One region of the Cloacibacillus evryensis DSM 19522 genome, then DNA from elsewhere that is predicted to be linked to it. Evidence: riboswitches for the same ligand, from Rfam matches in the RefSeq annotation. Region 1 holds a riboswitch; each other region holds the start of a gene.
What was found. A riboswitch is a leader RNA that binds a small molecule or an ion and turns the genes downstream of it on or off. The one in region 1 is predicted to bind cobalamin.
Positions count from the first base shown of each region.

Region 2: linked by a shared signal. The riboswitch ahead of CLOEV_RS01975 (GLUG motif-containing protein) and the one ahead of CLOEV_RS03140 (hydratase) in region 1 are both predicted to bind cobalamin.
Region 3: linked by a shared signal. The riboswitch ahead of CLOEV_RS00495 (sirohydrochlorin cobaltochelatase) and the one ahead of CLOEV_RS03140 (hydratase) in region 1 are both predicted to bind cobalamin.
Region 4: linked by a shared signal. The riboswitch ahead of CLOEV_RS15680 (GLUG motif-containing protein) and the one ahead of CLOEV_RS03140 (hydratase) in region 1 are both predicted to bind cobalamin.

Region 1 covers NZ_KK073872.1:722,532-731,220, reverse strand. The annotation lists gene citF (citrate lyase subunit alpha) at 1-446, opposite strand, end outside; gene CLOEV_RS03155 (HpcH/HpaI aldolase/citrate lyase family protein) at 448-1,332, opposite strand; gene citD (citrate lyase acyl carrier protein) at 1,329-1,697, opposite strand; gene CLOEV_RS03145 (NADP-dependent isocitrate dehydrogenase) at 1,759-2,964, opposite strand; gene CLOEV_RS03140 (hydratase) at 3,000-5,345, opposite strand; cobalamin riboswitch at 5,682-5,839, opposite strand; gene CLOEV_RS03135 (FAD-binding oxidoreductase) at 6,167-7,603, opposite strand; gene CLOEV_RS03130 (electron transfer flavoprotein subunit alpha/FixB family protein) at 7,606-8,613, opposite strand; gene CLOEV_RS03125 (electron transfer flavoprotein subunit beta/FixA family protein) at 8,626-8,689, opposite strand, start outside.
Region 2 covers NZ_KK073872.1:470,720-476,697, reverse strand. The annotation lists gene CLOEV_RS01985 (Synerg-CTERM sorting domain-containing protein) at 1-948, shown strand, start outside; gene CLOEV_RS01980 (TonB-dependent receptor plug domain-containing protein) at 1,030-3,006, shown strand; cobalamin riboswitch at 3,034-3,196, shown strand; gene CLOEV_RS01975 (GLUG motif-containing protein) at 3,399-5,426, shown strand; gene CLOEV_RS01970 (Ig-like domain-containing protein) at 5,445-5,978, shown strand, end outside.
Region 3 covers NZ_KK073872.1:115,706-124,394, forward strand. The annotation lists gene CLOEV_RS00480 (ABC transporter substrate-binding protein) at 1-131, opposite strand, end outside; gene CLOEV_RS00485 (ABC transporter ATP-binding protein) at 116-907, opposite strand; gene CLOEV_RS00490 (FecCD family ABC transporter permease) at 874-1,893, opposite strand; gene CLOEV_RS00495 (sirohydrochlorin cobaltochelatase) at 1,896-2,786, opposite strand; cobalamin riboswitch at 2,945-3,116, opposite strand; gene CLOEV_RS00500 (histidine phosphatase family protein) at 3,181-3,786, opposite strand; gene CLOEV_RS00505 (pyridoxal phosphate-dependent aminotransferase) at 3,783-4,793, opposite strand; gene cbiB (adenosylcobinamide-phosphate synthase CbiB) at 4,796-5,737, opposite strand; gene CLOEV_RS00515 (amidohydrolase family protein) at 5,922-6,716, shown strand; gene CLOEV_RS00520 (DEAD/DEAH box helicase) at 6,794-8,689, opposite strand, start outside.
Region 4 covers NZ_KK073872.1:461,128-469,816, forward strand. The annotation lists gene CLOEV_RS01940 (DUF2284 domain-containing protein) at 1-390, opposite strand, end outside; gene CLOEV_RS01945 (Synerg-CTERM sorting domain-containing protein) at 1,155-2,471, opposite strand; gene CLOEV_RS01950 (Synerg-CTERM sorting domain-containing protein) at 2,545-4,968, opposite strand; gene CLOEV_RS15680 (GLUG motif-containing protein) at 4,961-6,970, opposite strand; cobalamin riboswitch at 7,255-7,483, opposite strand; gene CLOEV_RS01970 (Ig-like domain-containing protein) at 7,823-8,689, opposite strand, start outside.

The DNA.
Region 1 (8,689 bases):
GGGATGTCTACTTCGCCGCTGGAGAGGAGTTTGCCCAGTTTGCCGCGAACGCCGGAGGTGTAGAGTCTGCCGATGAGTCCGCTTTTTATGTAGTCGGCGACGCAGTCGTGGGAGTCGGGTATGGAGCTGGGGGCGAAGGTGAGGTTTTTGAAGCCCATCGCCTCGAGTTCTGCTAGGACCATGGGTATGACGGCGTCTCCGTTGCGGAGGTGGTGGTGGAAGGAGATGGTCATGCCGTCGGTGAGGCCCGATTTTTCGATCGCGGCGCGCAGAGAGGCGGCGCGTTTGTCGCGGCAGGGCATCGCCGCGCGGATCGTGCGCGGTTTTGTATAAAGGCCGGCGAGCGAAGATATTCTGCCGAAGGGCGTCGAATATGGCGCGAAAGCCCCCACGCCGGGGACTTCGAGCGGGACTGTTCTTCCGAGTGAGTTTACTGCTGTTTTCATCTTAAAGCGCCTCCCTGTCAAAGCCGTAGAGTTCGGCCAGTTCCAGCAGATGGGCGGAGCGGGCGATAACGGGAGCGTCTACCATCTTGCCGTCGACCGCGATGACGCCCTTGCCCTCGCGCTTCGCCTTTTCCGCCGCTTCGACGACGCGCATCGCCTTACGCAGTTCTTTTTCCTCGGGCATGAATGCCTTGTGTATCACGCTGACCTGGCTCGGATGGATGCAGGCTTTGCCCGTGAAGCCCAGGCCGACGATCTCCTTCGTCTCGCGCAGGAGCCCCTCGTTGTCCTGAAGGTCGGCCCAGACCGTATCGTATGAGTCGACGCCGGCGGCGTGCGCCGCGGCCGCCACCCTGCATCTCGCGTAGAAGAGCTCGCGCCCCTCTTTCGTCTTACGCACTCCCATGTCGGCGGTAAAGTCCTGTCCGCCGATGGTCAACGCCGTGACGCGCGGCGAGGCGGAGGCTGTGTCGAAAGCCTTCTCCAGCCCCAGCGCCGTCTCTATCATCGCGTGTATTTTGACCGCGCCGTGCCTCATGCCGCAGCGCTCCTCGATCGCGCTTATCCTTTTATCGGCGGAGACGACATCCTCGGGGCCGTTGCATTTGGGAAGCCTCACGGCCTCCGGGGCACAGGGGATTATCTCTTTAAGGTCGTCCTCAAAAAACTCGGTGTCCGCGGCGTTGATACGCACCGTTACAAAAAGATCTTTGAAATCAAAATCTTTAAGGAAACGGGCGACCATCCTGCGCGCGCCGTCCTTTTCCGTAAGGGCGACCGCGTCTTCGAGGTCCAGCAGCACGCTGTCGGCGCCGAAGATCGGCGCGTGCTGGATCATTCCGGGAGCGTCTCCCGGGATGTATAACATCGAACGGCTGGCCTTCATCTCTTTCCCTCCTCGCGTGTGACTGATTTCCACCATGATGCGAGAACGGCGCTGCCGCACTCGGCATCAGCGTCCGCTCCCTGCGCGGACGGATCGGGATGTTCCGGCGTCGAAGCACGCTCCAGCGCCGTTTCCAGGCGCGCCTTGATCGTTATCTCGATCGCGCCGCGGTCCTCTATCGTCACATTCGCGCAGGCAATGTTATTTTCATCAAGAACGCTTTTTACAAGCCTTTCCGTGCGCTTGGCGAAAATCTCGCTGTTAGCGCCGCTGTATTTCAGCTTAAATGTTTCGTCCGGGGAGACTGTGACATAGCAGTCCGACGACTCCAGCGTCCCGGCGGCCGCCGTATGAAGAAGTGTCATTATCCTTCCACCTTTCCAATAAAGACGGCGTGCGAAAACGTATTCGCACGCCCGTTCCGTTTTAAAGTTTTTTCGCTATCGCGTCAAGAAATTCCGCCGACGTCAGCGATTTTTTGTTCGGAATTTCCGCTATCGCGTAAAGGTCCTTCGTCATCTGCCCCGATTCTATCGTTTCGATCGAAGCCTTTTCAAGCTTGTCCGCGAACTTCACGAGTTCGTCTATCCCGTCCAGCTCGCCGCGCTTGCGCAGCGCGCCGCTCCAGGCGAAGATCGTCGCCATCGGGTTCGTCGAGGTCGCTTTCCCTTCAAGGTGCTGATAGTAGTGGCGCGTGACGGTGCCGTGAGCCGCCTCATACTCGTAAACGCCGTCGGGAGAGACGAGCACGGAGGTCATCATCGCGAGGCTTCCGAAGGCCGTCGCCACCATATCGGACATCACGTCTCCGTCATAGTTTTTGCAGGCCCAGATGAAACCGCCCTCGGAGCGGATGACGCGCGCCACGGCGTCGTCGATCAGCGTGTAGAAGTAAGTGATCCCCTCCTTCTCGAAACCGGCTTTGAACTCCTTCTCAAAGACATCCTCAAAGATGAGCTTGAAAGTCTGGTCGTACTTCTTGGAGATCGTGTCCTTCGTCGAGAACCAGAGGTCCTGTTTCGTGTCGAGCGCGTATTTGAAGCAGGCGCGCGCAAAGCTGGAGATGGACTTTTCCAGATTGTGCATCGCCATCGCGACGCCGGGGCCTTTGTATTCAAAGACGACCTCTTCCTGACGCTTCGCGGCGTCCCCGTCGGAGGGCTCGAAGGTCATTTTCAGCGTTCCCGCGCAGGGGATGTTCATCTCCACATCTTTATAAATGTCGCCGTAGGCGTGACGCGCGATCGTAAGTGGCTTCTTCCACGTCCGCACCGTCGGGCTGACGCCTTTGACCATGATCGGCGCGCGGAAGACGGTGCCGTCAAGGATGGCCCTGATCGTCCCGTTGGGGCTCTTCCACTGCTTCTTGAGGCTGTATTCCTCGACCCTCTGGGCGTTGGGGGTGATCGTGGCGCACTTTACGGCAACGCCGTATTTCTTGGTCGCCTCGGCGGATTCGACCGTTATTTTATCGTCGGTCTCGTCGCGGTGCTTCAGTCCGAGGTCATAATACTCCGTCTTGAGGTCGACGAAGGGCAGGATCAGAGTATCCTTGATCTGCTTCCAGAGAATGCGCGTCATTTCGTCCCCGTCCATCTCGACAAGGGGGGTCTTCATTTGGATCTTTGCCATTGCATATTTCTCCTTTTTGACTTTATATTAGTTCTTTAGCCTTTTGCGTTCTGTTCCGCGTAATAATTCATCAGGCAGCCGGCCAGCAGGATCTCCCTGTCTTCGGGCGCAAGTCCCGGCATCTTCACCGTTATCGATTTTTCATGCCCGTCCTCCGAGATTATCCAAGCCGCCGTCTCTTCTTTGCCGTCCCTGACGGCCCGGCGTATTCCGGGGAGGCAGAGCCACTCGCCGGGCTTGAACTTATCCCTGTCGGCAGGGTCGACGATGAAGGGGATCATCCCCCAGTTGATGAGGTTGCTGCGGTAGCGCTTCGTCGCGTATTCTTCCGCGAAATTGGCCTGCCCTCCTAGCACCTTCTGCGACGAGGCCGCCTGCTCGCGCGCCGAGCCGTCTCCCGGCTTCACGGCGAAGATGCAGCTGCCCAGCGCGATCTTACTGATGTCGGATTCGCTCGCGTGCGCAAGCACCGACTTTGCCGCCGCGGAAAGCTCCGCCTTGTTCTCCGCGGCCTCCCTGCGCTCGTCCTCCAGCGCCTGCGCCTCGTGAGCCCGGCCAACATACTTCGGGTCCTTGCGCGAAAGCGCGAACTGCGCGAGCTTGATCGGGTTGGAGCGCAGCGACGAGGTCTCGCCCGAGGGGATGAGCTCGTCCGTCGTCGTCACGGGATCGGTGATGACGGAGGCGATCTTGAGCATCAGATTCTCCGCGAGCGGATAGACCTTCGGCCACGGGCGGATGTTCGGGCCATATATCAGCTCCGCGCTCGCGTCGGCCTTGCCGAAGCCGTGGTAGACCTTCTTTTCATATACCCCGCTGTCAAAGCTGTATTCCGTCTCGTGCAGGAGGTCGCCGTACTTTTCCGCCGACGTAAGGACGCCGCCGTTCGCCGCCGTCGCCGCTATCGAACGCGCGTCCATCAGCGCGACAGAGGCAAGCTGTCCGTCGCCGGGCTTTGAGCCCTCGCGGTTCGGGAAGTTTCTCGTCGTATGCCGGATACTGAAACCGTGGTTCGCCGGGGTATCGCCCGCGCCGAAGCATGGCCCGCAGAAAGCGGTCTTGACCACCGCGCCGGCCTCCATCAGGTCGCTGATCGCGCCGTTTTTGACGAGCGCGAGCATGGCGGGCTGGCTTCCCGGGTAGACGCTCAGTGAAAACTCGCCGCAGCCGACATCTTTGCCCTTCAGTATCTGCGCCGCGGCGATAATATTGTCAAAAACACCGCCCGAGCAGCCCGCGATGATGCCTTGATCAACGTGGACGCAACCATCGTCCGACACCTTCTCGACAAGGTTAAGGCTGAGCCCAGGCGTCTCGATCTTGCTCAGCGCGTCTTTCTCGACCTGCCGGAAAATATCGCGTGGATTCTCGTTCAATTCATCTATTGTAAAGATATTGCTTGGGTGGAAGGGAAGCGCGATCATGGGTTTGATCTTGTCAAGCTCGACTATGATCGCGGCATCGTACCAGGCAACATCGGACGGCGCAAGTTTTTTAAAGGCCTCCGGCCGCTTGTGGTTCTCGTAATAGGCTTTGACCTTGTCGTCGGTCGCCCAGACGGAGGTCCAGCAGGCGGTCTCGGTCGTCATCACGTCGATGCCGCTGCGGAACTCCACGGGGAGATTCGCGATACCGGGGCCGACGAATTCCATCACCTTATTCTTCACAAAACCGTTCTTGAATACCGCGCCGATGATCGCCAGCGCGACGTCCTGCGGTCCGACCCCGGGGCGCGGCGCTCCGGTGAGATAGACGGCGACGACATCCGCGCGCGGGAAATCATAGGTACGCCCGACTAACTGCTTCACAAGCTCGGGGCCGCCCTCGCCGACGCCCATCGTTCCCAGCGCGCCGTAGCGCGTGTGGCTGTCCGAGCCGAGGATCATCCGGCCGCAGCCCGACATCATCTCGCGGACATACGAATGTATGACGGCAAGATGGGGAGGAACGAACTCGCCGCCAAACTTTTTCGCGGCGGAGAGGCCAAAGAGATGGTCGTCCTCGTTGATCGTGCCGCCGACGGCGCAGAGGGAATTATGGCAGTTCGTCATCACATAGGGAACGGGGAACTCTTTCATACCGCTCGCGATGGCGGTCTGGATGATCCCTACGTAAGTGATGTCATGCGAGGCCAGGCTGTCGAAGCGGATCTTATAATTATCCTCCGTGCCGGCGGCGTTATGCGCCGCGATGATGCCGGCCGCTATCGTACCGCGCGAGTCCTTTACCTTATCCTCCGGCAGCCACCCTAGCGGCTTGAACCCCGCGGCGCGGACCTCCTCATTGACGGCGGGAAGCCCCTTCTTTTCGATATCCTCCACCAGCACCGTTCCATTCAGCAGATACGCGCCCTTTTCGATCAGTTTGATCAAAATACTCATCCTTTCATGCCATTTTGTATATATTTTCGAAACTAACAGTTAAATTCTTTAAAATCAGCACATAGTCTTATTTTCAGGACATCCGGGAGACTAAATCGCCCTGACGGCAACTTTTGCGTTATATTCTCCTAATTAGCCTTAAATATACTCCGGTAAACTACATATCATTACTTTTATATGTAAAATTATTTATTTGTCAAGTTTCAATACACATGTCCCAACACCGGGAAGACAAAAAAAATGCCGCCCGCAAAAACGACCCCACGCAGACAACATCACATGTCCATCACATCAAAAGCAATGGCTCACGAAACAGCATCCGCCCGCGCAGATTCATTCCCCTGCGGTACGAACAGGTCTCCTGGCTTCCAGTCATCCTACTCTCGCATCTTCCCAGGCATAAGCCCAGTGATCTCGCGATTTCGTCATGGTAACAGTGGCGGGGCCGCTTTGGATTTTAACCAAATTCCCTTACTTTCGTACCGTTCAATTTTACAATCTCACTATATTCCCTCATAACATAAATGTCAAGGTATATTTCATCACGCTGATAAATTTTCAAATTATTTGCGTTAATTGGAAGATTTTGTAAATTTTTGTTGTTTTTTAAAAATTAACGACTATTTATGTCTGATATCTATCAACGATGCGCCTAATCATGGCGGACTTCTCTGTTGGGCGACAAGCTGCGAAAACTGCCATCGCAAAAAGACAAAAAAGAGGCAGAAAATCGTCGTCACGTCAGACACCGACATGAATCAACAATTCTCTGCCGCGTTTAAAAAGGTGAAGCTCCGCGGAAAATATCCTGGTTCCGAGCGTTATTCCCAGGGTACCATCTTACCGGGATTTAGTATGTTATTTGGGTCAAAAGCAAGTTTTACCCTGCGAATCAATTCTATCTGCGCCCTATCGATAAAAAGAGGGACGTATTCCACACGCTTCAGCCCGACGCCATGTTCCCCGGTGAGCGTGCCGCCAAATTTTATGACAACAGCGTAAAGCCTCCGCCTGGCGGCTTCAATAATTTCGCGCCATTCCCTCTCTTCCCTCTCCAGATATAAGGTCACATGCATATTGCCGTCTCCAAGATGACCATAAGCGGCATACTTGATTCCCGCGCCACGGCATAGATTCTCCAGCTCCTTCATAAAATCGGCCGCGCGGCTGGTAGGAATGACGACGTCCTCATTGGCTATCTGAATTGGAGCGTGCGCCCATACCGCTTCCGCAACGCTTTTACGCCCCTTCCACAATTTATCTTTTGTGGTTCTGTTATCCGCGACAAATACTTCCAGCGCCCCCTGTTTCAAACATATATCACCTACCTTCTCAATCTCATCGGCAAGGTGCTCCCTGTCATTTCCCTCATATTGCAATATCAAATGAGCGCCGGCCTCACGCGAAAACGGAAATTTCGTCTGAAGATATTCTTCTGTGAGCACCATCGATTGTTTATCAATGAATTCAATGGAACTAGGCACGCACTTCCCCTCCGTCATGACGGCCGGCACCGCTTTTATCGCGCTTCCAACATCGGCAAAAGGTACCAGTAAGTCCACAATAAATGAGGGGCAGGGCAAAAGTTTGAGTATTATCTTCGTCACGATTCCAAGTGTGCCCTCAGAGCCAACCATCAAATGAACAAAGTCATAGCCCGTTACATCCTTTCGCCGCTTGCCGCCGAACCAGGAGACGGCCCCATCCGGCAGCACCACTTCCATGCCTAATACATGACTGCCCGTAGGGCCGTACTTAACGACCTTATTGCCCCCGGCATTTTCCGCTACGTTGCCGCCGATAAAGGAGGCGTCGCCGCTGCACGGGTCACCGGCGTACATCAGGTGGTTGTCCAGCGCCGCTTTGTTTATATCAGAGGTAATAACGCCTGGCTCTACCGTCATCGTAAGATTCTCCGCGTCGAATTCAAGTATCCTGTTCATACGCTCCAACGACAATTCTATTCCTTTATATGCGGGGACCGCTCCGCCGGAGAGGCCTGTCCCCGCGCCGCGCGGTGTCACGGGAATCCGATATTCGTTTGCGTATTCCATAAGCCGTGATATCTGCTCCGCAGTCTCGGCAAAGCAGACGACTTCCGCTTCGTATTTCTTCTCCCACAGATGCGGCGCTACTTCGTCTTTTGAATATGCCTCTATTTTTTCCCGATCTACCGACACTCCCGACCTGCCGAAAATTGCGATCAAATCAGCGACCGTATTATCCGTGACCGGAGAATAAGAAAAATTCGCCTCCATAATTATCTAGCCTCCTCCCTTATACGCCCTGCAAGCCTCGGCAAAATATCCGTAAGATCGCCGCAGAGGGCGATATCCGCGACCCTAAAAATCGGCGCGTCCGGGTCTTTGTTGACGGCGACGATCTTCTGTGCCGTCTGCATGCCGGCAAGGTGCTGGACCGCGCCTGAGATGCCAGCCGCCAGATAAAATTTTGGCGCGACGACCTTGCCGGAGAGGCCGACCTGATGAGGATAAGATATCCATTTAGCCTCCACCGTGGGGCGAGAAGCGCCGACCCCACCGTCAAGCAACTCCGCAAGCGCACGAATAAGAGCGAAATTTTCAGGACGTTTCAGCCCCCTGCCGCCTGAAATAACGACTTCTTTGTCCTGTATGTCCGCCTCTTCGCCGCCGCTGTATTCCGCCGAGAGCACTTCGATCCGGCTTTTAAAAATTTCTGCAGGGATGTCGGGATATACGACCTCGCCGCACCGTTCTTCCTGTGCAGGGATACGAAAAGTTTTGGGACGAACTGTCGACATCTGCGGCACATGGTCAGGGGTTTTTATCGTGGCCATTACGTTGCCGCCGATCGCCGGCCTGGTCTGCAGCAAAAGGCCGTTTTCTTCGTCAATATCCAGTCCGGTGCAGTCAGCCGTCAACCCCGTATGGACCATGGCAGCGACTGCCGGAAGATAGGTACGGCCGGCCGTGGTAGCAGGCGCCAACACTATTTCCGGAAGATATATCTTGATAATATATGCCAACAGCTTGGCCACGATCTCTTGGTTGAAATATTTCAGCAAATCGTGACGAACCACGATCACACGGTCGGCTCCGAAACGGAAGAGCAGAGCCGGATCATCATTGAGATCCCGGGAGAAAAGGAGGCATGAAACCTTCGCATTTTTTTTATCGGCGAGCTCCCTTGCCTTGCCCGTCAGTTCCATAGTAACGGAATGTATCGTACCGCGGCGGACCTCCCCGCATACCATTATACCGCTGACATTTACCGCATCCCTACGCATCCTCAATCCCCCCTAAAGTACTGCAAGCTCGCGCAATATTTCAAGCACACGCTCAAAACCACGCTCAAGCTCCCTG
Region 2 (5,978 bases), 250 kb from region 1:
GAGATCACGACCTCACTCTTCAACACGCGCGCCATGAAGGCGATGAACGGCTATCTCTACGGCATCTCATACGCGAATGCGGTCGTGAGCAAGATATCGACGTCGAGCGACGATTATAAGGAGCTGGCGACGCTCGAATTCGAACCGCAGGAGGGCTACAGCGGGCACGGAGAGGGGTTGGTAACGTACAACGGCTCCGTCTACGCGATCTTCTCGGCTTCAAAGGGCACTTACGGCAACTACAGCTACCTTCCCAACACGCTGGTCAAGCTTGACGCGGACCTCAACGAAACGGCGACATTGCCGCTCGCCGGCCTCAACTTTGACGGCGGCGGGCAGGGGGCCTACGCGCTCTCCGGCTCGACGCTTTACGTGACCTCGGTCGGCGGCAGCCAGCCCTACGGCACGCTCAACGAGGCCAGCTCCATCGAGGCGGCTGACCTTGACGCGATGACGACTAAGACGCTCGTCACCGCCGCCGACGTATATAAGAAAGACAACACCTTCAACCACTTCTTCAAGGCGGTCGTCGTCGCCGGCGATAAGATCTACATCAAGGCGGTCGAATGGAAGGCCGACTTCTCCGGCTACAGCATGAGAGTCTACGAGACCACGGCGGAGAAGCTCGCCGCCGGCGATATAGGGACGATGATCAAGGACTTCACCGGCACCGGCTGGGCCGCGGGCATGAGCTACGATTCAAAGACCGGTTACCTCTGGGTTGCCGCCGGAACGTCCCTCAACCGCTATGACGGCGCGGCGTGGACGACCTATGACAAGGACGCGCTGCAGGGCGACCTCGCGCAGTTCGCTGTCGCCAACGTCCCGTCAGCACCGACGCCGGATTCCGGCTCGAGCGGCGGCTGCAACGCCGGCATTCCGACCGCTCTGATGGCGATCGCCCTCATCCCGCTTCTCATCCGCGGGAAAAGGAGCGCAAAGCAATAAATAACGGACGGATACGCAAAGCGGCAGGGCCGGCACACACTCCGGCTCTGCCTTTGCAAATATAAGCGAGGGGCTGCCAAAGTGAGAAAAAGTTTTATTGCCATTGCGTTATTATCGTTACTGTGCCTGACGCCGGGCGGCGCCGGGGCCGCCGAACGGCCGGCGGAACTGCCCGCGGAAAAGATCACCGCCGACGCGGGGGAAGAGGACAAGCTGCTGCTGTCGCCCGGCACCGTCACCGTCATCAAACCGCAGGAGATGAAGGGAGAGCAGAAAAACCTTCCCGAACTCCTTAAACAGGTCCCGGGGCTGCACATCATCGAGACCAAGGGGCGCGGCGCCTACACCACCGCCTCCGTGCGCGGCAGCTCCGCCTCGCAGGTCTCCGTCTATGTAGACGGTGTGCTGATGAACCTCGGCAGCGAACCGGCCGTCGACCTCACGACGATCCCCGTGGAAAACGTCGAGCGCATAGAGGTCTACCGCGGCTATATCCCGGCGCGCTTCGGCGGCGCCTCGATGGGCGGCGTCATCAACATCATCACCAAAAAACCCGAAAAGGCCGGCGGCTCCGTTACCATGGGCGTCGGCTCATTCGGAAGGTTCACCGGCGGCGCGACCTACAACAGCCCCCTGGGCGGCGGCGCCTTCATGGCCTCCGTCAACTTCGACCGCACCGACGGCGATTTTGAATACTTGAACGACAACAACACCCCCTACACTCCCGGCGACGACTACAACGCCAACCGCCAGAACAACGGCTATAAGAACTCCAACGTCCTGCTTAAATGGAATAACGACAACTGGAAGATCGAGGGAGGCTGGAAACGCAACGACCGTGAGCTGCCCTACTCGGCCCCCGGCGCCGACAAAGCGGACAGCGTTGCGGGCGCCACGCAGGTGACGGACCAGTGGAACATGATCGTGAGCCGCCGCCAGAAGCTCGGCGACCTCGACCTCGGCCTGCGCCTTGAATACCTCAACCAGACCAAGGACTACGACGACCCGAGCGACGTCATCGGCGGCTGGGGCGAACAGCATAATAAATATGAGACAAAGCGCTTCGGCACCGCCGTTGACGGCTCTCTGCCGGTCGGCGACCGCCATCTCGTAGAGTTCCTCTGGAATTACTACAACGAAGAACTGCACACCACCGGCGACATCGTGCAGAAATTCAGCGGCCGCGAGAACCATACGCGCAACTCGTGGAACGGCCAGATACAGGACACTATCAGCCTCAACAAGGCGGGAGACTTCTGGCTCACCCCCATCGTCAGGTGGAACTCGGCGGAGGGCGTCACGGAATTTTCCTGGGGCGCGGCGCTCACAAAAAAGTTCGGCAAAGGCTGGACGGCGAAGGTGACGGGCGGCACCTATAACCGCGCGCCGAACCTCTACGAGCTTTACGGCGACGGCGCCTTCATCATCCCCAACACGGGGCTCGAATGGGAGGACGGCACACAGTATGACGCCGGTATCTCCTGGGAGGGAGAACTGTCCAAAGCGCAGGTCAAGGCCGAGCTGACCTACTTCTACCGTAAATCCAACAACCTCATCGACTACCTGATGGTCAACCCGCGCTACGCGCAGTACGTGAACATCGGCGATGCCGAGGTCTCCGGCATCGAACTGGAGGCCACCGTCAAACGCGACAAATGGGACGTTTATCTCTCGGCTACATGGATGGACGCCACGAACAAGACCCCCGGCTATATGTACGATACGCCGCTGCCCAACCGGCCCGAATGGGAGGGGCTGCTGCGCGTGAGCAGGAAAATATTGAAGGACGACCGCGCGACGCTCTTTGCCGAGCTGCACCACATCGGCAAAAACTACTATGACATGCAGGGCGAGGTCGGCTGGGACAACCTCACGACCGTGGGCTTCGGCGTGCGCTATCTGATAAGGGAAAACCTGAAACTCGTGGTGGGCGTAGACGACATCTTCAACGCCGGCCCCGACGTGCTGCTCTTCGCCACCGGCAACGGACCGGAGCGCACGCTCTGGTATCCGATACAAGGCAGGGCATTCTATGCGACCCTGATGTGGACGTTCTAAGGAGCCGCTGAGCACGGCGGGATAATTGAATATCGGCCTTTTCGCGAAGTATGGGAATCCGGTGTGATGCCGGAGCGACCACTGTCACCGTAACCGCGACGAAGCCGCGTAAGCCATTGTCCGAAAGGATGAGAAGGCGCGGCCGAGGATGAACGGGAGCCGGGAAACCTGGCGCGGAGAGGAAACTGCCTAGGCAGCTCAGATGGAGCGCCGGCCCTAACATTTGGACTATTGTCACATGTGTCCGTAGCGGAGAGCTGTCGTCGTTGATGGCTCTCCGCTTTTTTATGAAAATTCTCTGAAAAGGGGTGATCGCCGGGGAAAACAGCGGTTGAGGACATCGGGAGAATGTTTTTTGCTTGAACCTGAACGTAAGAAAGGGGATCATTATTATGTTTGATTTGTTGGCGGCATTCAAAAGAAAGCGCTGCGCCTGCTTTGCGCTGCTTGCGATGCTGACGCTCCTCGTCATGGCGGCCTGCGCCTCGCAGGACGGCTCGTGGGTCGAGAGCGCGGACACCGCGTGGTATGAGAGCGACAAAGAGGCCTCGTCGTATACGATAAGCACACCCGAAGAGCTCGCCGGCCTTGCCGTCATCGTCGGCAGCGGCGACGCGGAGGGGAAAAAGAACGACTTCAAGGGACGGATGATAATCCTCGCGAAGGATATAGATCTTTCCGGCAAAGTCTGGTCGCCGGTGGGAAATTATAACGCCAAGTTCGCCGGCGCTTTTGACGGCAGGGGACATACGATAAGCGGACTCGGCACAATAACGCCGCTTCCCTCCGACAAATACGGCGATTATGGCCTCTTCGGCTGCCTTGGACAATACTCTTCGGTCAAGAATTTCATCCTCAAAGGCGACGTCGTTGCTTCGGGCGACAAATACAACTATATCGGCACCGTGGCGGGACGCCTCTATTATTCCGAACCCGTCGAAAACTGCAGCTTTACAGGCCGCCTCAGAGGCATGACCGGGAAAGTTAACGGCGGTATAATCGGCTACAACGAAGCGGGCACTATCCGCAACTGCTCCGCGAGCGCCGACATTACAGCCGACGCCGCGAACGCAAAAGCGGGCGCTTATATGATAATCGGCGGCATTTTGGGCAAAAATTTTTCCAAATCCACGATTGAGAACTCGGCCTTCACCGGCTCTATCAAATACGATGATAACCTCTCAAGGATGCGTGTCGGCGGTATCATCGGTGAAAACTCTTCGAACAACTGTATCATTCAGAACTGCGTAGTTTCCGCCGACATTGACGTCAGCGGCGGTCTTGGTACTGACAGCTATTCGGACTACAACTGCGCGGGCGGCGTCGCCGGGTATAACGATGGTCCCATCAATAACGTCGCCGTAGCGGGAACCGTTAAGCTCCATGCCGAAGACGGCAAAAACTGGGTAGCGGCCGGCGGAATAGCCGGCGTCACAGGCACAGGCGGAAACACTTACGCGCACAACAGCTCCGTCAGCTGCAAAGTATCGGCCTCCAGCCTGCTACCCGAAAAAGCCTGCGCCGGTGCGCTGGTGGGATATGTTTATCGCTGGACAAACGAGTGGGAAGTAGAGGACAAATGCAAAATAATAAACAACCGTTGGGTTAAGGGCGAAGGCGTTCCTGCGCCGCTTGCGGGAAACTGGAATGAGATCAGCGGAGATATAGGGATAGATAAGGCGATCGTCAGCAACGACGCGGTGGAATCCGAATCAAATCTGCCGGCCTCGGCCGTGCTCACAACGCCGCTGATCAGGCTCGTTGAAAACAAATCATTCACACTTGCGGCGACAGTATATCCCACCGCTGCCTACAACAAAAGCGACGTAATGATCTCATGGAACGTCTCAGACCCATCCGTGGCATCCCTCACGGCCGACGGCGCATCGGCGCTCGTCAGGGGGCTGGCTGCCGGCTTCACCAAGATAAACCTCTCCTGCGGTAATCTGCTTGGCGGCGAAAACACCTACACTCCGGTGACGGGCACGGCGGTCTACCGCGTGAAGATGGAGGGGCTCGAACTCTCGCCGCGGGCGATATCGCTTGACGCGGCGGGAGCGAGCGCCGATATCACGGCGACGATCCTGCCCGACTCCGACACCCCCTCCTACCCGGTCCTTAAGTGGACATACGAGGTGGTATCCGGAGATAACGCCTCTGCGGACGATATTCTCCTATCCTTCGGCGACAGCAGCCTCAAGGCGAAGGTGACGCTGAAAAACCACGTCGAGGGCGCCGTCTACCGCATTACGGCGGGGGGCGTCGACGATTCGTCGCTGACCGACTCGATACTGCTGACCGCCACGGCCGCGCAGCCGTCGGGCGGCGGCTCCTCCGGCGGCTGCAACGCGGGATTCGCGGGATTCGCGGCGCTCGCGCTGTTTTTGCCCTGCGCGCTTCTTTTCCGGAAAAAAGGATAGAGGGGAAGGGATAAAGCCATGAAAAAATCTTACTCAAACAAACTTTACCTGCTGGCGCTCGCACTGCTCCTAGCATTCTCCGCGCTCAGCCCCGCGGCGGCGGCGGAGTTCTGGAAGACGGACACGAGCTGGTACGACGGCCCCGCGGCCGCCAAAGGCACGGTCGACGATCCGTACCGGATCGCGGACGCGGAGGGGCTCGCGGGCTTTGCCGCCCTCGTCAACGCCGGCTCCGACGACTTCAAGGACAAATATGTGACGCTCACGCTCGACGTCGACCTCGCGAAAAAAGAGTGGATACCCATCGGCTGGATGGTCGCCTATGGCAACCTCCGCGGTTTCGCCGGACACTTTGACGGCGGCGGCCATAAAATAACGGGGATGCTCATCTCGACGGGCGAATACATGCCCAAGGGGACCGGAAGCAAGATCGACAAAAACGGCACGATCAGCAACACCACAGGGCTCTTCGGCTACCTCGCGGCGACCGGCACGATACAGAACGTCTATGTTGAGGGCTCCGTCACCAACAAGGTGAGCTCCGGCGCGGCG
Region 3 (8,689 bases), 610 kb from region 1:
TCCCCGCCGAGCGCGACGATGTTGTCGGTGTGGCCGGGATAGAGCGAGACGATGCGTTTTGCCGCCGCCTCCGCCTGAAACGGCGAAAGTAAAAATATGATAAGAACGTATAGGATTATTCTGGGTGCCATGCTGTGTCTCCATCCTCCGATCGGTAACGGCGGAACTTTATGCCGTAAAGTTCCTGTAAAATTTTTTCGTCAAGCAGCCCGACGGGGCCGCGGGCGACGATCTTTCCCTCTTTGAGCGCGATAAAATCATCGCAGCAGGAGATCGCGCCGTTCAGGTCGTGCGCCGCCGCGACGACGCTCCTGCCCTCCGCGGCGAGCTTCCGCAGCAGCGAGAAGATCCGGCGCGAATGGCTCGGGTCGAGCGCCGAGGTCGGTTCGTCGAGCAGGAACAGCTCCGGCTGCTGGGCTAGTGTCATCGCGAACAGCACGCGCTGCCGTTCGCCCCCCGAAAGCTCCGTCGCGGCGCGAAAGAGCAGGTGGCCGACCTCCGCGAGCTCCGCGCTTTCAAGGATTATCCTGTCGTCCTCCGGCTTCATCGGTTCAAGCGCGCCGTGAAAGGGCAGGCGGCCGAGCGAGATTATCTCGTAGACGGAGAAGGCCGCCCTCACGCTGATGTTCTGCGGCAGGAAACCGACCAGGCGTCCGAAGTCGCGGCGCGGGATGCCGCTCACTTCGCGATGGCCGAACGCGAGGGCGCCGCTGTAGCTTCCGAGGCCGCCGAGCGCGCGCAGCAGCGTGCTCTTGCCGCCGCCGTTGGGGCCGATGAGCGCCGTGATCCTCCCGCGCTCTATCTCGCCGCTGATGCCGTCGATTATTTTTTTCGCGCCGTAACCGGCGCAGAGTCCGCGGAAGGTGTAGAGGCTCACGCGCCGCGCCTCCGGCTCATCAGTATCCAACAGAAGAAGGGGCCGCCGATGAGCGCCGTAATGACGCCCACGGGGAGTTCTCCGAGCCTCTGGGCCGCGCCGTCCGCGAGCGCGAGCAGCAGCCCGCCGCCGAGGAAGCTGAAGATGAGCAGCGGCCTCGTCGCGGGCCCCGTGAGGGAGCGCATGAGGTGCGGGACGACGAGGCCGACGAAGCCGATGATCCCGAAGAAGCTGACGGCGGCGGCGGTGGCGAGCGACGAAACGGCGAGCAGCAGCGCGCGCAGCTTTTTTTCGTCGATGCCGAGCAGCGCCCCCTGTCCCTCGGAGAGCGAGACGGCGTCGATCTGGCGCGCGTAGATAAAGGCGGGGACGAACAGGATGAAGGCCGCGCCCCAGACCGAGAGGGCGGCAAGCGGGGAGGCCCCCGAGAGGCTGCCCATGAGCCAAAGGACGATGGCGCTGAGACGGTCGTCGGCGATCGCTTTGAGGAAGGTGACTCCCGCGGAGAGTATCGCGTTCGTGATGATGCCCGCGAGGACGATATAGGCCGCGCCGCCTCCGCTGCGCGCCGCGATGGCGCTTACGAGCCAAAGAGAGGCCAGCGCTCCCGCGAAGGCCAGCGGCGTCACCGCGAACGAACCGAAGAAAAAGCCGAGAGCGCCGCCGAAGGCCGCGCCCGCCGCGATCCCGAGCGTGTATGGTTCGGCGAGCGGGTTCGTCAGCAGCCCCTGCAGGACGGCGCCCGCCACCGCGAGCAGCCCGCCCGTTCCGACGGCGGCGAGAAAGCGCGGCAGCCGGACGCTGCGGACGACGAGAGCCTCGGGCGAGGCGCGCGAGGCTTCGTCTAAAAACGGATTCAAAAGCGCCGCGACGCGGGCGGCGGGAATATCCCACTCGCCCGCGCCGAGCCGCCATAGCGCGGCGATGAGCAAGAGCAGGGAGAGCAGCGCCGCGAGGCGCAGCCGTTTGACGAAAAGCCGCCGCCTATGCTCCGAGAGTTCCGCCGCGCCGGTCATCCTTATTTCATCATATCCTTGATCTTGGAGACGTATACGCGGGCCATATCCGCGTCTTCGCCGAGTCCGACGAGGAAGGTCCTGACGTCCTTGTATCCGGCCGCTTTAAGCTGGCTGTACCATGATTCGGGATCGTCCTTGTCGGCGAGGTCGTTGTTCGCGTGATCGCCGGCGACGATCATCAGCGGCGAGAGGACGAGCGTCTTCACGCTCTTGTCATGCTTGAGGCGCGCGATCACGTCCTCGATCATCGGAGCCGCCTCGACCGTGCCGAGGGCGAAGCGTCCGGGGGCCTTCTTATCGAGCGAGAGCTGGAGCTGGCTGTACATCGCGTTTGCCGCGTGGTGCGGCGTGCCGTGGCCCATGAGGACGATCACGGTGTTCTTCTTCGCGAGATCCTTCGCGAAACGCTTGATGAGGATGTCGGCCATCAGGTCGCAGTCGGCGGCTGACGAGAGGTAGGGGCTGCCGAGCTTCAAGTCTCTGAATTCATACTTGCCCTTTACCGCGGCAAAGCCGTTCACGAGGCCCGCGATGTCGTCATATTCTTCGCCGGGGATGATGTGCATCGGCATCACATAGACATGGGTGAAGCCTTCGTCGTTCATCTGCGCGAGAGCGGAGGTCGGCGTCGGGATATTGAGGTTCTGTTCCTTCGCGATCTTCCGGCGGATGATGTTCGACGTGTAGGCGAGGCGCACCTCCGTGTCGGGGAATGCCTTTTTCGTCGAGTCGACGAGGTTGTCGATCGCCTTTTTCGCCTCCGGCATCGAGGTGCCGAAGGCGACGACGAGGATGCCCTTCTTGTCGGGCTTGTCCTTCGGGGCCGCGGCGAAGGCCGTGCCGGACATTACCAGTGTGAGCATTACGAGAGCTATTACAAACGATTTCATGAGAAATATTTCCATCCTTTCGATCATCGCCAATCCAGAAAAATTCTGGGTCCAATAAAAAATGACCCGGAAGCGATCCTCCGAGTCATTACCCTGTCAGCTTATGGCAAGCTGTAACAAATGCCGCGAAGACGTTTGCCCGCGCAAACAGACCCCCTTCCCTAAACCTTTCCTCAGCAGATTTCCTGACTTCCCTTCATCCTGACAGCGCGCCTTCCCGGAAAAATTCCAGTGGCTTCTTTGCGCTTTCGTCCGAGCTACAGTGGCGGGGCCGCACCGGCATTGGAAAGATCCGCACCGGTTTCCCTTACTGAGAAAGATAATATTCGATTTTCGGTCATTATAGCAGATGGCCGCCGTGTGCGACAGGTAGTTTTTGTGCCGCCGGGGCAATTTAATCCTCCTGCGCAAAGAGAAAATCAGGGGCCGTGCTCCATAACGCCGCCGAACCGTCCGTCTTAAAGTCAAGGACGTACATGCCGCCGTTCGGTATCCGCCACTCGCCGTGCGGGATATTCCTGTCGGCGAAGCGGTGCAGGAGCGCGCGCATCACGTTGCCGTGCATCGTGCCGGCCGCCGTTGAAACTCCCGCCGCGCGGCAGCGCGAAAGCAGCGCCTCGAAGCCGGCGCAGACGCGCTCCGTGAAACCGTTGAAGCTCTCGCCGCCCTCTACCGGCCTGTCCGGGGCCGCGAGCCAGGCGGTGTAGTTCGGATCGTCGTCGAGGTTTGTGTAGGGCCTGCCCTCAAGGACGCCGAGCGAACATTCGGAGAGAGCGGCGGGAAGATAATCGGCCTCGCGTCCGTAGATCAGCTCAAGCGACTGCGTGCAGCGGGCGAGCGGCGATGAAAAGTATAACTCCGCGCGCGGATATGCGAAACGCGCGCATATCGCCCGCTGTTCGGCGACGCCGCGCGGCGAGAGGGGGACATCGCGCTGTCCCGTCCAGACGTTCTCCGCGTTCGCGAGAGACAGCGCGTGGCGGATGAGACAGATCCTCACCGGTAGTCCCTCAGCGCGTCGGTCAGCAGGTCGTCTTCCTCTCTCGTCCGTGCCGCGATGCGCACGAACTTTCCCTCAAGTCCGGGAAAATTTCTCGTGTGGCGCACGACGAGGGCGCGTTCGAGCAAAAAGCGGATGAGCTTCTCGTCGTTATCCGTCCGCGCCAGAAAATAGTTGACGCAGGTCGGCAGCGTCGCGAAGCCCGCGCCGTTTACCGCGGAGATGAGCCGCGGCATCTCCGCCGCGTAATAATCCCGCGTGCGGCGCAGAAGAGCGTCGTCCGCGAGGAAGAAAAGCGCCGCCTGCTGCGCGAGGCCGCTGACGCTCCAGCTCGGCTGCCGTTTTTTCAGCCTCTCCGTCACCGAGGCGTCGGCGAGGATATAGCCGATGCGCGCGCCGCAGAGGTTGTAGGTCTTGGTGAGCGAGCGCAGCCGTATGACGTTGGGGTGGGGCCGGTATGGGAGCGGCTCCTCTTCGGTCCAGATAAAATCGCGGTAGGCTTCGTCGACGATGAAGAGCGTCCGCGGATGGCTGGCCGCGATCTCGTCAAGTTCGGCGTCCGGTATGAAGCTCCCCGTCGGGTTGCAGGGATTGCAGAGCCAGACAGATCCCCCTTGCGGCAGCTTTGCGGCGCGGAGGTCAAAGATGTTGCAGGGGGCCGCGCCAAAATTTTCAAGCGCGCGCAGATACTCGCCGTAAGTTGGCTGGAGAATAAGATTCTTCCTATCCTTTTCATAAGAGGCGATAAGATAGATCGATTCGTTGGAGCCGCTTGTCACGAGGATATCTTCCGGCGCGGCCCCCGTCGTCTTTGAAAGAAACGCGCGCAGCGCGGCACAGTCGTCGTCGGGATAATCTTCGAGCGCCGCGCGCAGGTCGGGCGAAAAGCCCCCGCGCTGCGCCACCGCGTTCGTGTTGGTGCTGAAATCGAAGACCCTCTCCGGCATCGGGATGCCGAACTGTTGATATAATTTTTCGGGATTTGCGCCGTGCGGCCGGAATTCCATCGTCAAACAAACCTTTCTGTCGCAAAGATCAGCACGGCGCAGAGCGCCGCGGAAACATCCATAATGTAGTGAGCCCGCAGGATGTCGTTCGGTTCCGGTTCGCGCAGATCGTCGCCGAGCGTCGGACGCGCCTCCCATTCGCCGCCGTAAAAGGCGCCGCCGCCGAGGCGGATGCCGAGCAATCCCGCGAAGACGCTCTCGCCGTGGGCGCTGTTCGGGCTCTTATGGTTCAGCCTGTCGCGCAGGAAGACGCGCCAGGCGCGGCGGTAATCCATATTGGCGAGCGCTCCCGCGCCGACGGCGATCAGCGCGCCGAGGCGCGCGGGGATGAAGTTCAGGAGGTCGTCGAGCTTCGCCGCCGCCCAGCCGAAATCACGATACCGTTCGTCGTCGTAGCCGACCATCGAATCCATCGTGGAGGCCGCCTTGAAGAGCCAGGCGAATATCGCGGCATGTCCGAAGAAGGAGCCGACCGTCATCCAGAAGAGCACGGAGACGACTCCGTCGATATAGCTCTCGGCGATGGTCTCCACCGCCGCGCGCGTGACGCCCGCCGCGTCAAGCCGTTCCGTGTCGCGCCCGACGATGCGTCCGACCTGCCTGCGCGCGCGTTCGAGATCGCCCGCCGCGAGCGCGCGCGCCACCGGCAGCGACTCGTCCTTGAGCGACTTGAAGGCGATCGCCGCGTATAACAGATATATGAGGAAAGCTGTCTGCGCCCATTTGCCGATCAGCCCCGTGACGATCATTCCCGCCGCGACGGCGGCGGCGACGGTGAAAAGCACCGCCGCGCAGAAAATTACGCCGCGGCGCTTTCCGTCGGAGGGCGAATAAAAAATTTTTTCATAGAAGGTTATCAGCCGTCCCACCAATACCACGGGATGCGTCGGCCATTTGGGGTCCCCAAAAAGGGCGTCCAGCAAAAGTGCCGCCAAAATCTGCATAGCTATTCCTCCCGGTTCGCGACGCTTCAAGCGCCGCATTTTGATATTCTACAGCCAATATTACAACACGGGGATAAAATTTTTGCAAAAGCGCCTCCGGCGGAATAACGGTAAAAAACGACGAAGTATTGCGAATTTGATTTTATATGTGGCGAAAATAAAAAATGGTGGTATAGTTTTTCCCATGATTATAGACTTTCACACTCACGTTTTTCCCCATAAGATCGCCGATGCGGCGATGACGAAGCTTCAGCATCAGTGCGGCGTTCCCTATTACGCCCCGGCCACGGCGGAATCTCTTGTCAAGACGATGGACGCGTGCGGCGTGGACAAAAGCGTCGTGCTCAATATCGTGACGAAGGAGACCCAACATGAAGACGTCCTCTCTTTTGCAAAGGAGATCGATTCGGAGAGGCTGATATCTTTCGGTTCTGTGATGCCCGGCTCGGAATACGCCCTTGAATATGTCTGGAAGATCTCCGACGAGGGACTTAAGGGCATGAAGCTGCATCCGCCGCTGCAGCGCATCGACGTGGACGATAAGAGGCTTTTTCCCGTTTACGACCTGGCGCGCGCGCTCAACCTCGTCGTGATATTCCATGCGGGGTGGGACGCGACATACCGTGATGAGATGCGGGCCTCGGTCGAAATGACGATCAACGTCGTGAACAACTTTCCCGGACTGAAGCTCGTCGCCGCGCACATGGGCGGACTGCGCATCGCGCGCGACGTATTCGACCGCCTCGCGGGAAAATACGAGCTTTACTTTGACACGGCCTACGCCGCCGATCCCTGGCTCGATAAAGGGATGTTCCGCGACATCATCCGCCGCCACGGCGCTGAGCATATCCTTCTGGGCAGCGACTATCCCTGGCATCTGCCCTCGATGGAGATCGATCTGATAAAGAGCCTCGATATCGGCGAAGAGGAAAAGAAGATGATCCTTGGAGAGAACGCCGCCAGACTGCTGGGGCTGTAGGCACAAAACAGGCGGAGCCCGGTTTATCCGCTGTCAGCCTATTGAAACTCCCGCCCCGCAAGGGGCGGCCTTTCGCCTTACTTCCCCGCCAAAATCTGTTCCGCGAGCTCCCTTACGGCTGCCTTGATGTTGAATTCGCCGCCGTTTGCGCCGACGCAGCCGGGACAGCCGCCGCGGCAGCCGCAGGAGTTCATCACGCCGAGCGCCGTTTTGACGAGCTCGTTCTTTATCTCGAAGGTCCCCTCCGCGAGGCCGACGCCTCCGGGGATGTTGTCTATTATATAGATTGCCGCGCGCCGCAGCTGCGGGTCTTTGAGGCGGCTCGTCACGAGGATGTCCGCGCGGTCGCACATGAGGAAGAGCGGCGCGGTATTGCGTATCAGGTGCTCCAGCCCCTCCATCGCGAGTTTGAGTTCCGCGTCCTCCTGGCGGCACCGCGGCATCATCAGCCAGCAGGCGGTGGTGTGCATCTGTTCCTCCGGCAGGCTTATCTGCCCGAAGCCGGCGTTCTCGTGCGTAGCGAGCTTTATCTTCTTGAAGATCGTCGGCGTCAGCGTCACCACCACCTCGCCCCAGCCGTAATTGCCCTCCGTCTCGAAGTCGTCGGTGATGTTTATGCGCAGCGAGGCGTCGCCGTCTGTGTAATAATCGGCGGCGATCTCCCGGATGAAGCACTGCATCTTCTCCGTGTCGAGCGATTCGACGATGTACGACTTGCCGCCGTGGAAGTAGATGGCGTCGGGGAAGATCAGCGTCGGCGCGGAGCGGCGGTCCATCGTGCCGATGACGACGGGCTTTGTCTCGACGGTGATATCCGTTATCGTGTAGTTTTCCCCCGTGGCGCTGCGCAGGGAGAGCCCGGCGGCCGGGTAGGAGTCGGCCTGCCAGTAGTAGCGTTCCTCGTCCGCCTCGCTCACGCGGTGCAGCACCTCGTGATCCGCGAGATAGTCGAGGATGGCGTCCACCTCCTGCCCGCCGAACTTCTCTCCGGCATGGAAGGGCAGCTCGAAGGCGGAGCACTTGACATGGCTCACCTGTATATATGGATTGCAGGGGTCGATGCGGGCCCTCTCCGTCGGCGCGCCGTAAAACCATTCGGGACGCGAGGCGAGGAACTGGTCGAGCGGGTCCGCCGAGGCGACCATTACCGCGGCGGAGATCGCGCCGCGCCGTCCCGCGCGCCCGATCTGCTGCCAGGCGGAGGCGATGCTTCCGGGGTAGCCGTGCAGCACGGCGAGGGCGAGGGAGCCGATGTCGATGCCGAGTTCGAGCGCGTTCGTGCTGACGACGCCGCGCAGCCCGCCGCTGCGCAGGTCGTGCTCGATCCTGCGGCGTTCCTTCGGCAGATAGCCGCCGCGGTAGCCCATGATCATCATCGGGTCCGCGCCGCGCTTGGCGAGGTCGGCGCGGATCGATTTGAGCAGCAGCTCCACATTGAGGCGCGAGCGCGTGAAGACGATCGTGCTGATGCCGGAGGAAAGCGCCTCGGAGGCGATGCGTGAGGTCTCGAAGAGCGAGGAGCGCCGCATCCCCGTCTTCCAGTCTATGACGGGCGGGTTGTAGATGATGATCTCCTTCTCCGAAGCCGGCGCGCCGCTCTCCGTGATCAGCTTTACGGAGCGCCCGATCAGCCCCTGCGCGTGCTCGTCGGGGTTTGCGATCGTCGCGGAGCAGCAGATGAAGGTCGGATGCGAGCCGTAGAACTCGCAGATGCGCGCGAGGCGGGAAAAGAGGTTCGCCAGGTGCGAGCCGAAGACGCCGCGGTAGGTGTGCAGCTCGTCGACGACGATATATTTGAGGTTGCGGAAATAGTCGGACCACTTTGTGTGGTGCGGCAGAATTCCGGAATTGAGCATGTCGGGGTTCGTGATGACGATGTGCCCCTCGCTGCGCGCCTGCCGCCGTTTGACGGGGTCCGTGTCGCCGTCGTAGACGAAGCCGTGTATCCCGCCGTCGGCGAAGGCGGCGAGCTC
Region 4 (8,689 bases), 260 kb from region 1:
GCAGGGTTCGTTCGTCACCTTCGCGCACACGGGGCAGAGCTCGCAGGAGCCGGCGAAAAAGCTGAGGCTGCCGGGGATTTTCTTCTCCTCTTCCAGAAGCTCGCCGATCAGCCGGCGCTTCTCCTTTGAAATTATCTCTTTGGCGCGCTCCGCCGCGCTCTTTCCCTCCCCGCCTTCGCGCGCGGGAGTCATCCGCAGGCCGAAGAGTTTTATCTTTTCGTAGGAGCGCCAGATGTCGAGCGGGTCAAAATCAAAGGGCGGGCACATCCAGTTATTGCCGTAATTATGACATTCGCGGCAAAAGCCGAGGAATTTCGGAACATCCACGCACGAGGCGACAAAATCTTCCACGTCGCAGACCGTACTGTAAGCTATAACGGAATAATTCATCAAAGACCAAGCCTCCCTCCGGCGGCGGCCGGCAGCATATTTATGAGAATATCCCTTCGCTTCATTTTGTCAACCGGCGGGGCGGCATTGTCCGGGACAAACGCATCGATAGGCCGACAGCGGAGAAACGCCGGGTTACGCGATCGCGAAGGAAAGATAAATTGCGATTTAGCGCCTTTAAAGCCTCCCTCGCCGAGGCGGCCAGGGAGCCAAATCAGAGTTTTTCTGATTTGTGCGATTCGGCTGGTAGGCACACCAGAGGTGGCAGCCGCACGTTTTTTACGATTTATGCTTTTAAAGCCTCCCTCGCCGAGGGAGGTGGCATGACGCGGTGTTTTTCCGCGTCATGACGGAAGGAGTGTTGCTCCGTTTGGCGCGCGGTTTTCGCGCCGAACGGAGCCCGCGGCGACAGCCGCGGAAGAAGCGGAAGATGATAAGATCAAGAGCAAAGCACAACCCAAGGTCAAAACTCCTTCCGGCCCTTCGGGCCACCTCCCTCGGCGAGGGAGGCAAGGGCAAAATCTAAACCAAAATCGTTGAATATCGACAAACGGCTTTTTGTGGATGCCCGCTAAATCGCTATTTATCTTTCCTCGCAATCGCGTAAATCGCAGTTTATCGTTTTCCCCTCCCGAAGGAAATCGGCGTTTAGACGTGCCGATGACGCCTCGAAGATGCCTGGCGCGGGGCGGGAACGCCTGCCGTTATACAGTCTCGGTATTATGCGTCCCCGTCTCGCGGCATTTCATGCTGTTCGATACTCTCTAGTTTTTCTTTCTTCTCAGCGCCGCCGGGACAATGGCGAGAAGCGCGAGCAGCCCATATCCGGCGCTGCATCCGCCGCTGCCGCCGCCGTCTCCGGAGGGCGTGTCGGGATCTTCAGGCGTGATCGTCCCGATCGGATTTACGGCGGTGTAAGCGGAAATGTTGCCGCTCAGCGCGTTGCTGCCAAATTCCGTCCAGGAGGAGCCGTCATAGCGCCAGAGACTGTAGCCGACGCCGGCCCAGAGGTAACCGGTCTTCTCGTCATATACCAGTCCGAGGCGATAACCGTAGTCTCCGTTGAAATCCTTCAGCAGCGTGCCGAGATCGCCCTTTTGCAGCTTTTCAAGCGTCGTCTCGTAGACCCTGATGCTGTAGCCCGAAGAATAGTCCTCGCCGGCGGTCCATTTGGCGGCCTGTACATAGACCTTGTCGCCGGCAAAGGCAACGGCGTCGAACATGTGCTTGAAGGTCGGGTCCTTCGCGTTCATTTCTTCCGCGGTGATGAGGCTCTTGACCTCCATCGTCGCCAGATTAGCGGCCTCTATGCAGGAGCCGGTGTTCCACTTATCTCCGAACAGCTGAACACCGCCGAGCGTCGCGACATAAAGCATGCCGTCCTTCTGTGAGTATGCGCCCGGTGTGAAGCCGTCAAGATTCCTGCCCTTCATATCGACGCTCGTAACTTCGTTGAGATCCGCGTCGAGCTTGACGAGACAGTTTGCCCTGTACGAGCCGTGCTCCGTGTCCCATGGGTCGTTCGCGCCGGTAAAGATGGCGTAGAGACTGCCGTTATAGGCGCACAGGCCCTCGCCGTGTCCGTCATATTTAGAGTCGTTGTGATAATACTCGTACTTCTTATCCTGTTTGTAGACGTCGCCCGCCGTGGTGACGCGGCTGACGATAGGGATGTCGTAAGCCGTGGCGTAAAGATTGCCGTTCAGCTCCACCATGGTCCTCGTGTTGTGCAGCGTCGTCGTCGCCTCACGCAGCGGCGCCTTCCACGCCGAGGGCTGCGTCCACTGCGACTGCTCGCCGGGGTTATAGATCGAGATGACGTCCGTGCCGTTTGACGTATAGAGTGTCACGGCGACGCGGAAATACCCGTCCGCGTTCTTAAACGGATAGATACCCTGCCCGGCGTTTCCTCCCATGTTGCTGACGAGCGGAGAGACGGGGACTCCCGAGCCTTGAATGATGCCTAAGGCGGTGTTGGCATAACTGTTGTCCTGTCTTGTGAAGAGCAAGTCGGCCCGGGCCGGCAATGATATCGCCAGCAGGCAGAGGGCCAGCAGCAGTGCGGTAAACTTTTTGTGCATATTAGTTCCTCCTCATTTTTATTGGTGACTTGGCAAAGCCCGCCTGAAGCCGGCAGGCTTTGCCGAATTGCCTTTACGACTTCTTCTTTGCGGCGCGCGTAAGCAGGGGGATCACCGCCAGCAGCATTATGCCGGCGACGCCCGCGTTGCATCCGCCCGACGAACTGCCGGAGGGGGCCGGCGTCTCTTCCGCGAGCTTGACTATGGCGACCGGGTCGATAATGGAGCAGTCCGCCGGATCGATGTCAAAACCGCCGTTGTCCTGGATGTAAAGCACCAGCTTGTATGTTTGCGCCGGATCGATCTTATCCGTCGGCGCCATTGTCTTATCGTCCATCGTCTGCAGCGTAAAGCGCTTGTTGCCGATGGCGTCCTGATCCTCCGCGTAGGTGAAGAACTCGCCTGTCCCGTCGGGGCGTGTCTTGACAAGCGCCACCTTCTGCGGCGTCTCTGCCATGAGGCGGTCTCCGCTGATAATCATGCCGGCGGCCGCGATCTTGCCCGCGGCGCTTACCTTCACTGAGAAGAGCGGCAGAGGAATTATCGCCGTCACTTTAAGATTGTCCCTATCCTCCGCGTCTTTGACAGCCGCGTTCACCGTTTCGCTGTTAAGGTAAAGGACTCCGTTCAAACCGACTCTGAAGACGGAGACGTCGACGCCGACCGCGGCGGCGATATCTTCTATGACCGCGCTCGTCGCTCCCACTGGCTTCACCGCGTCGATATAATTAGGAACGGCGTCGCCGGTCGGGATGAATCCGGAGATTTCAACATCTGTCACCGGGTCTCCGACTACCGTTATCGAGTCTGAGAATTTACCGTCCGCGGTCGCCGCCGTAAATGTGTAGGCGTAATCCTTTTCATGGCCGGAACGGAGGAGTATCGAAAGATTCCCGTTTCCGGCATCTTCCATGATGACATCTTCCGACGACGCGGCGCCGCTTACAGCGGAGAGCGTCCAGACGACATCGCGGGCATCGGCGTCCGAAGGTCTTACAGAGGCTCCCAGCACCCGGGTCTCGCCCTCTTTCCACGCGGTGTTTGAACCGTAGGCCGTAATTCCCTCGACGGGGATCGCGCCTTGCGTGATTTTAAGGACGCCCTGGACGGAGGCCGTCGTCTCAAAGTTGGAGATATAAACGACAGATCCTCCCGACTGTGACTCGGTATGTCCAAGCAAACCATAGACGTCGGCGGAGATGACGGCGAAGAGATCTTCCGTCCCCGCGCCGTCCTTTGCCTTCACGGTGAGCGTCGGCGTTCCCGCTCCCTTTATCACCTCAAGCTTTGACTTGTCCACGCTCCACGTGTATTTAAGAGAGGAGGCGTCGGCCGTAAGCGGGTATGCGGTGATATGGATATCGCGCGTTTCGCCGCTTTTGATGGTCTTAAGATTATCGGTATCCATCGCGACCGCCGTTACCGGAAGCTTTGCGGGGTCGGTGATGCCGCCGACTGGCTGATCGCGGTTTACGGAAAGCCAATAGCAGTTCTGGTAGCCCCAACCGAAAGCGCCTACGACGCCTCCGACATATCCGGGAGCGCCGGCGAGCTTTTGCGCGGCGGAGACGTTGTCGGCGGTCACAAAACTGTTGAAGCCTCCGAAGATACCGCCCGCGTCCATCCCTGAGACTATGGAGGGGCTCAGCGCGACGTTATTCAGCACCTCTCCCTTATACCAGTGGGAGAATCCCACGATGCCGCCCGCGTACGCGAAGGAGGCCGGCGTGGAAAAGACGCTTCCCAGAACGACGTTGTTGCGGATAATGGCATAGGGGTTTCCACTCGTCATATCGTCGCCCTGCGGCCCGCCGTTGAGCCCCGCGATGCCGCCCGCGTAGCCCCTTTTGGAACTTGTGGCCCGCACTTCGACGTCGGTGACGCAGTTCTCGATGAGGCCGTCCGCCCAGCCGGCGATACCGCCGACGCCTTCGCATTCGGAGGCGTTGACCTTTCCTTTTACAACAAGGTTTCTCACCTTACCGTCGATGGAAATATAGCCGAAAAGGCCCGCCGCCTCGGTCTGTTTCGAGCTGTACAGCGGAACGTTTTCGCATGTCTCTATCTTCAGTCCGGAGATCGTATGGCCGCCGCCGTTGAAGTTGCCGTCGAAGCCCGCATATTCTTTGGTAACAGACCCCCATGATGATTTCTCCGTATAACTAAGATACCATCCGATGGGCGCCCATTCCTTGTCTTCGAGGTTGATGTCGCGCGTCAGGAGGATGTGCTTGTCCTTGAGGCTCACCTTTGTGACCCCCCATTGGCCGAAGGCGACATTGGTTATCTTCGCGAGGCCGGCCAGCTCTTCGGGGGAGGAGATCAGAAATGGATTTTCCGCGCTCCCGCGCTCATTCTTGTAATTGTCGTACCATGACGTATCGGGCGTCCACGAATCCGACGCGCCTATCATCGAACCGGCAAAGAGAATTACGACGAATATGGCCGCCGCCGCAAGCGCGAGGTTCCGTCCGAGTTTCTTAAAGCTCTTATTCATGATTCTTACCTCCGTTTATGGCGCTCCGTTTTTTTAAAACCGAAGCGGCAAACGGAAGGACCATAAAGAGCGAAAGCCAGCCGTAACCGCCTCCATTGCAGCCGCCTGAACTGTGCGAACCGCCGTCGGGGGCTTTTTCCTCCGCCGTGTTGACGACGACGTCGGCTGAAAGCTCCGACCCGTCCACCGTATAGGCAGAAAGCAGATACTGGGCCCCCGGCACGTATTTGAGCAGGGTCGCCTTCAACTGTCTCGAACTGCCGACGTGCGTCAACTCTATGTCGTCGACCGCCGCCGCGTCGCCCGAGGTCACCTTAAGGTCCCAGCGTAAAACGGGATACGACACCTCTTCCGCCGGCAGCAGAGAGGCGGTTATGATCTTTGAATCGCCGGCGCCCGTCAGCGTGACAGACTCCGCGTCAAGCGCGAGAGAGGTGAGCATCACCTTGGTGACGGCGGCGTAGGTCTTTGCCGTCCATGAATTTTCACCGAGGAAGCCGTTTGTCGAGGCCAGTATATATGTCGCGCCCGCTTTGACGCCCCTGACCAGCGCGCTTTCTCTGACAGAGGAGACTATCGAGGCGACGGTGCTGTCGGCCGTCCCCCATGACCAGGCGAGACCGTCCGTTTTTCCCGCGGCGGAGGGGAAGGAGATCGCCTTCTGCGTATAGCTTTGGTTCTCCAGTATCCGCACCGTCGGCGCGGAAATGAGCGCGACGGGCGTCAGCTCGGCGGCGTCGGTCACCTTCGTAACGCTGAGTTTGAGCCTATTTTCGGGAATGTCGACGTCGGCCGCGTAACAGTCTGAGGGGAACCCCTCTCCCGCCAGCCACTCGCATTGATACATTTTAATATTAGTGGGTTCCGGAATGAATCCTACTAAACTTCCCGCGTGGCCGGAGGAGTCGGTCTTCATTACGGACGAACAGTGTTCAAAGTCAAGGTCCTGGCTGTTGTCTTTGACACCGGCAATGCCGCCGGCGTTCACAAAGGCGTCTCCCGCCGCCGCCGACCTGATCTTTATGCTTCCCTGCGCCGAACATCCCACTATTGCCTGCCATTGAACGACTCCTGCTATCCCGCCGGCGTTATTCATATATCCGGCGCGGTTGATGTTAACCGTGGGATGCTGTCCGCCGATGACGTCAATGTCGCATGAGACGGCGCAATTCGTGAGAGCGGCCCCCGTGCCGGTGGTGCCGGCAATGCCCCCCGCGCTGACTGGGCCCACGGCCTCGGCGTTCTTTATCGAACCGCTGAAAAAGCAGTTTTCTATCGGCTGGTTGGCATTTCCACAGAGGCCGCCCAAGCAGGTAACGGTAGTGTTTTTGTCGTTTCCCGAGTTATCGGTGGTTATATACGCCTCGGCGCTGCAGTTGCGAAGCACCATGGCGCCATATCCGGCTATCGCTCCGACATATCCGTCGCCGTACCCCTTTACGCTGCCTTTAAAGGAACAGTTTTCTATCGAGCTGGTCGCGGCTGCTCCCTGCGCCCAGCCGGCGATGCCGCCGACGCGGTAACCCAGATAGTCTCTTCCCGCGATGGTTTCCGGAGCGACGGAGACATTTCCCGTGACGTTGAGGTTCCTGATATTTAAGGTGAGACCACCGTTGAGTATGCCGAAGAATCCGATATACTCTCCGCCCGGCGCTCCGCACTTGATAGCGCCGAGGCCGCCTACGGTGTATCCCTGGCCGTCAAACAATCCTTTGAATGTTTTCCCCGTTATCCCGATACCCGTCCACACCTTGCCGCCCAGGTCGATATCTTTTCCGAGCTTTACCGTCTTGTTGAGAAAAGTTTGCGTCCCGTCGTTGACGAGCTTCGCGAGTCCCGCGAGCTCCTCCGGCGTGTTGATCGTAAAGGTGACGTCGGCGGAGTTCGCCTCGTACCAACTGACGTCGGCGGACTCAATCCAGTCCGCCGCCCGCGCGCTGCCGGCCGGCAATAGAAACGCCGCCATAAGCGCGATAAACATAAATAATATTTTTCTTGACATCGTTATTTTTCCTCCTTGAAATCACTGCACTTTCTTTGACCCTGTCCTGAAACGCCAAGTCTCTAAAGGTATCAAGTAAAGCCGGGAAAAATAACGCCGCGCTTCTTTTCGTGAAACAAAAACAGCAACATTCTGGCTCCTTTCTCCGGAGCCGGAAAACCTTACAAAAAGAGGGAGAGAGCGTTCGGCGATGCAAAACGACTCTCTCCCTTAAAAATATATACGACATCTGTACGCATATAAAATACATGCGGAAGATCGCCGTTCTGCGCCCACTGCGCGTCGCTAACTCCGAATCCCCGGTAGGTCTTCTGGCTTTCGTTCATCCTACTTTACGAAGGCGTTGATGTCCGCTTTCGCATAAACGGCTTGAACTCATAGTCAATGGTTCCGCCGTTTTCCGCGTCTTCTCACCTTGCGGCAATGACATAATGCGGTTTCGTCCCGATTACAGCAGCAGGGGCTGCCCCGGCATATACCGGATTCCCTGACTCCGCAGATCCTGAAATTTCATTATACAGTCTAACATGTGAATTATTTCTGTCAAGAACAGGTTCTTGTCAGGATAAACGCCTGTTCATGCAATTGCGTTGGAATGATAAACTGCGATTTTGTGCTATGCTCTTTCATTGCTCTGGCCTCCGAGCCGGAGTCTGGTGTCGTTGGTTTTGCTTTACAAGCGGTGGCGGAGCAAACCTGAAGCCTCTGGATGCTGGGTCAAGCCCGGCATGACAAGATAAATCGCGATGTTTATTATGAGATACTATAAGAGCGGGCCGGGAAATTCCGGCCCGCTCTTTGCGGAGGAGAATTTTCACCGCTGCGGGGACAGCGGGAAAATTGTGAGGTAGGCTATTTTTTGCCGCGCCTTCTCAGAAGCGGCAGCGCCGCGAGCAGTGCTAACACGGCGAAACCGCCGTTGCAGCCGCCGCTGCTGGAGGACTGTTTCTGCGAGGTCTTTATCAGCGCGAGCGGGTCGACGATGGAGCATTCCGTCGGGTCGATGTCGTAAGCGCCGCCGTCCTTCACATATACCACGAGCTTGTAGCTCTTGGACGCCTCAATGGCTCCGTCAGCCGCCAGGACGGAGTCGTCCATGTTCTGGATCGTGAAGTGGCCGTCCGTATAGTCGGCCGCCGCCGCGGCGTATGTGAGGAAGGTTCCCGTTCCGTCCGGCCGCGTCTTTACGAGCTTGACCTCCTGCGGCGTGTCCGCCATGAGCTTATCGCCGCTGATGATGAAGGCCGTCACCGCCGTGGCGCCGGCAGCCGAGACCTGGGTTTTGAAGAGCGGAAGCAAAACAGCCTTTTCAAGGACGACCTTGTCGTCGGAGATCGCGTTTACGATCGCCTTCTGCGCGACGGAGTCCTCGAGATAGACGACGCCGTTCCCGTTGACTTTGAACGAGCTCATCGAAGCGCCGAGCGTCTTCACGAGCGTGGCGAGCTGCGACGAGTTGATCCCGTTCGCCTTGACCGCCTCCGTTTCGGCGGTCACGACCCCGCCGACCGGCAGGATGCTCGATATCTCTTCGCCCTCAATGACAGAGGTCGTTATTGTGACAGAGGCCGAAGCGCCGCCGTCTTCCGCCGTCGCCGTCAGGGTGTATCCGGCGGCTGTCGTTCCGGCCCGGCGCAGTGTGACGGTCGCGCTGCCGTCGGCGTTTTCAACAAGGGCGATGTCGGAGTCCTGGGCGCCGCCGCTCGCGGCGCTTATCGT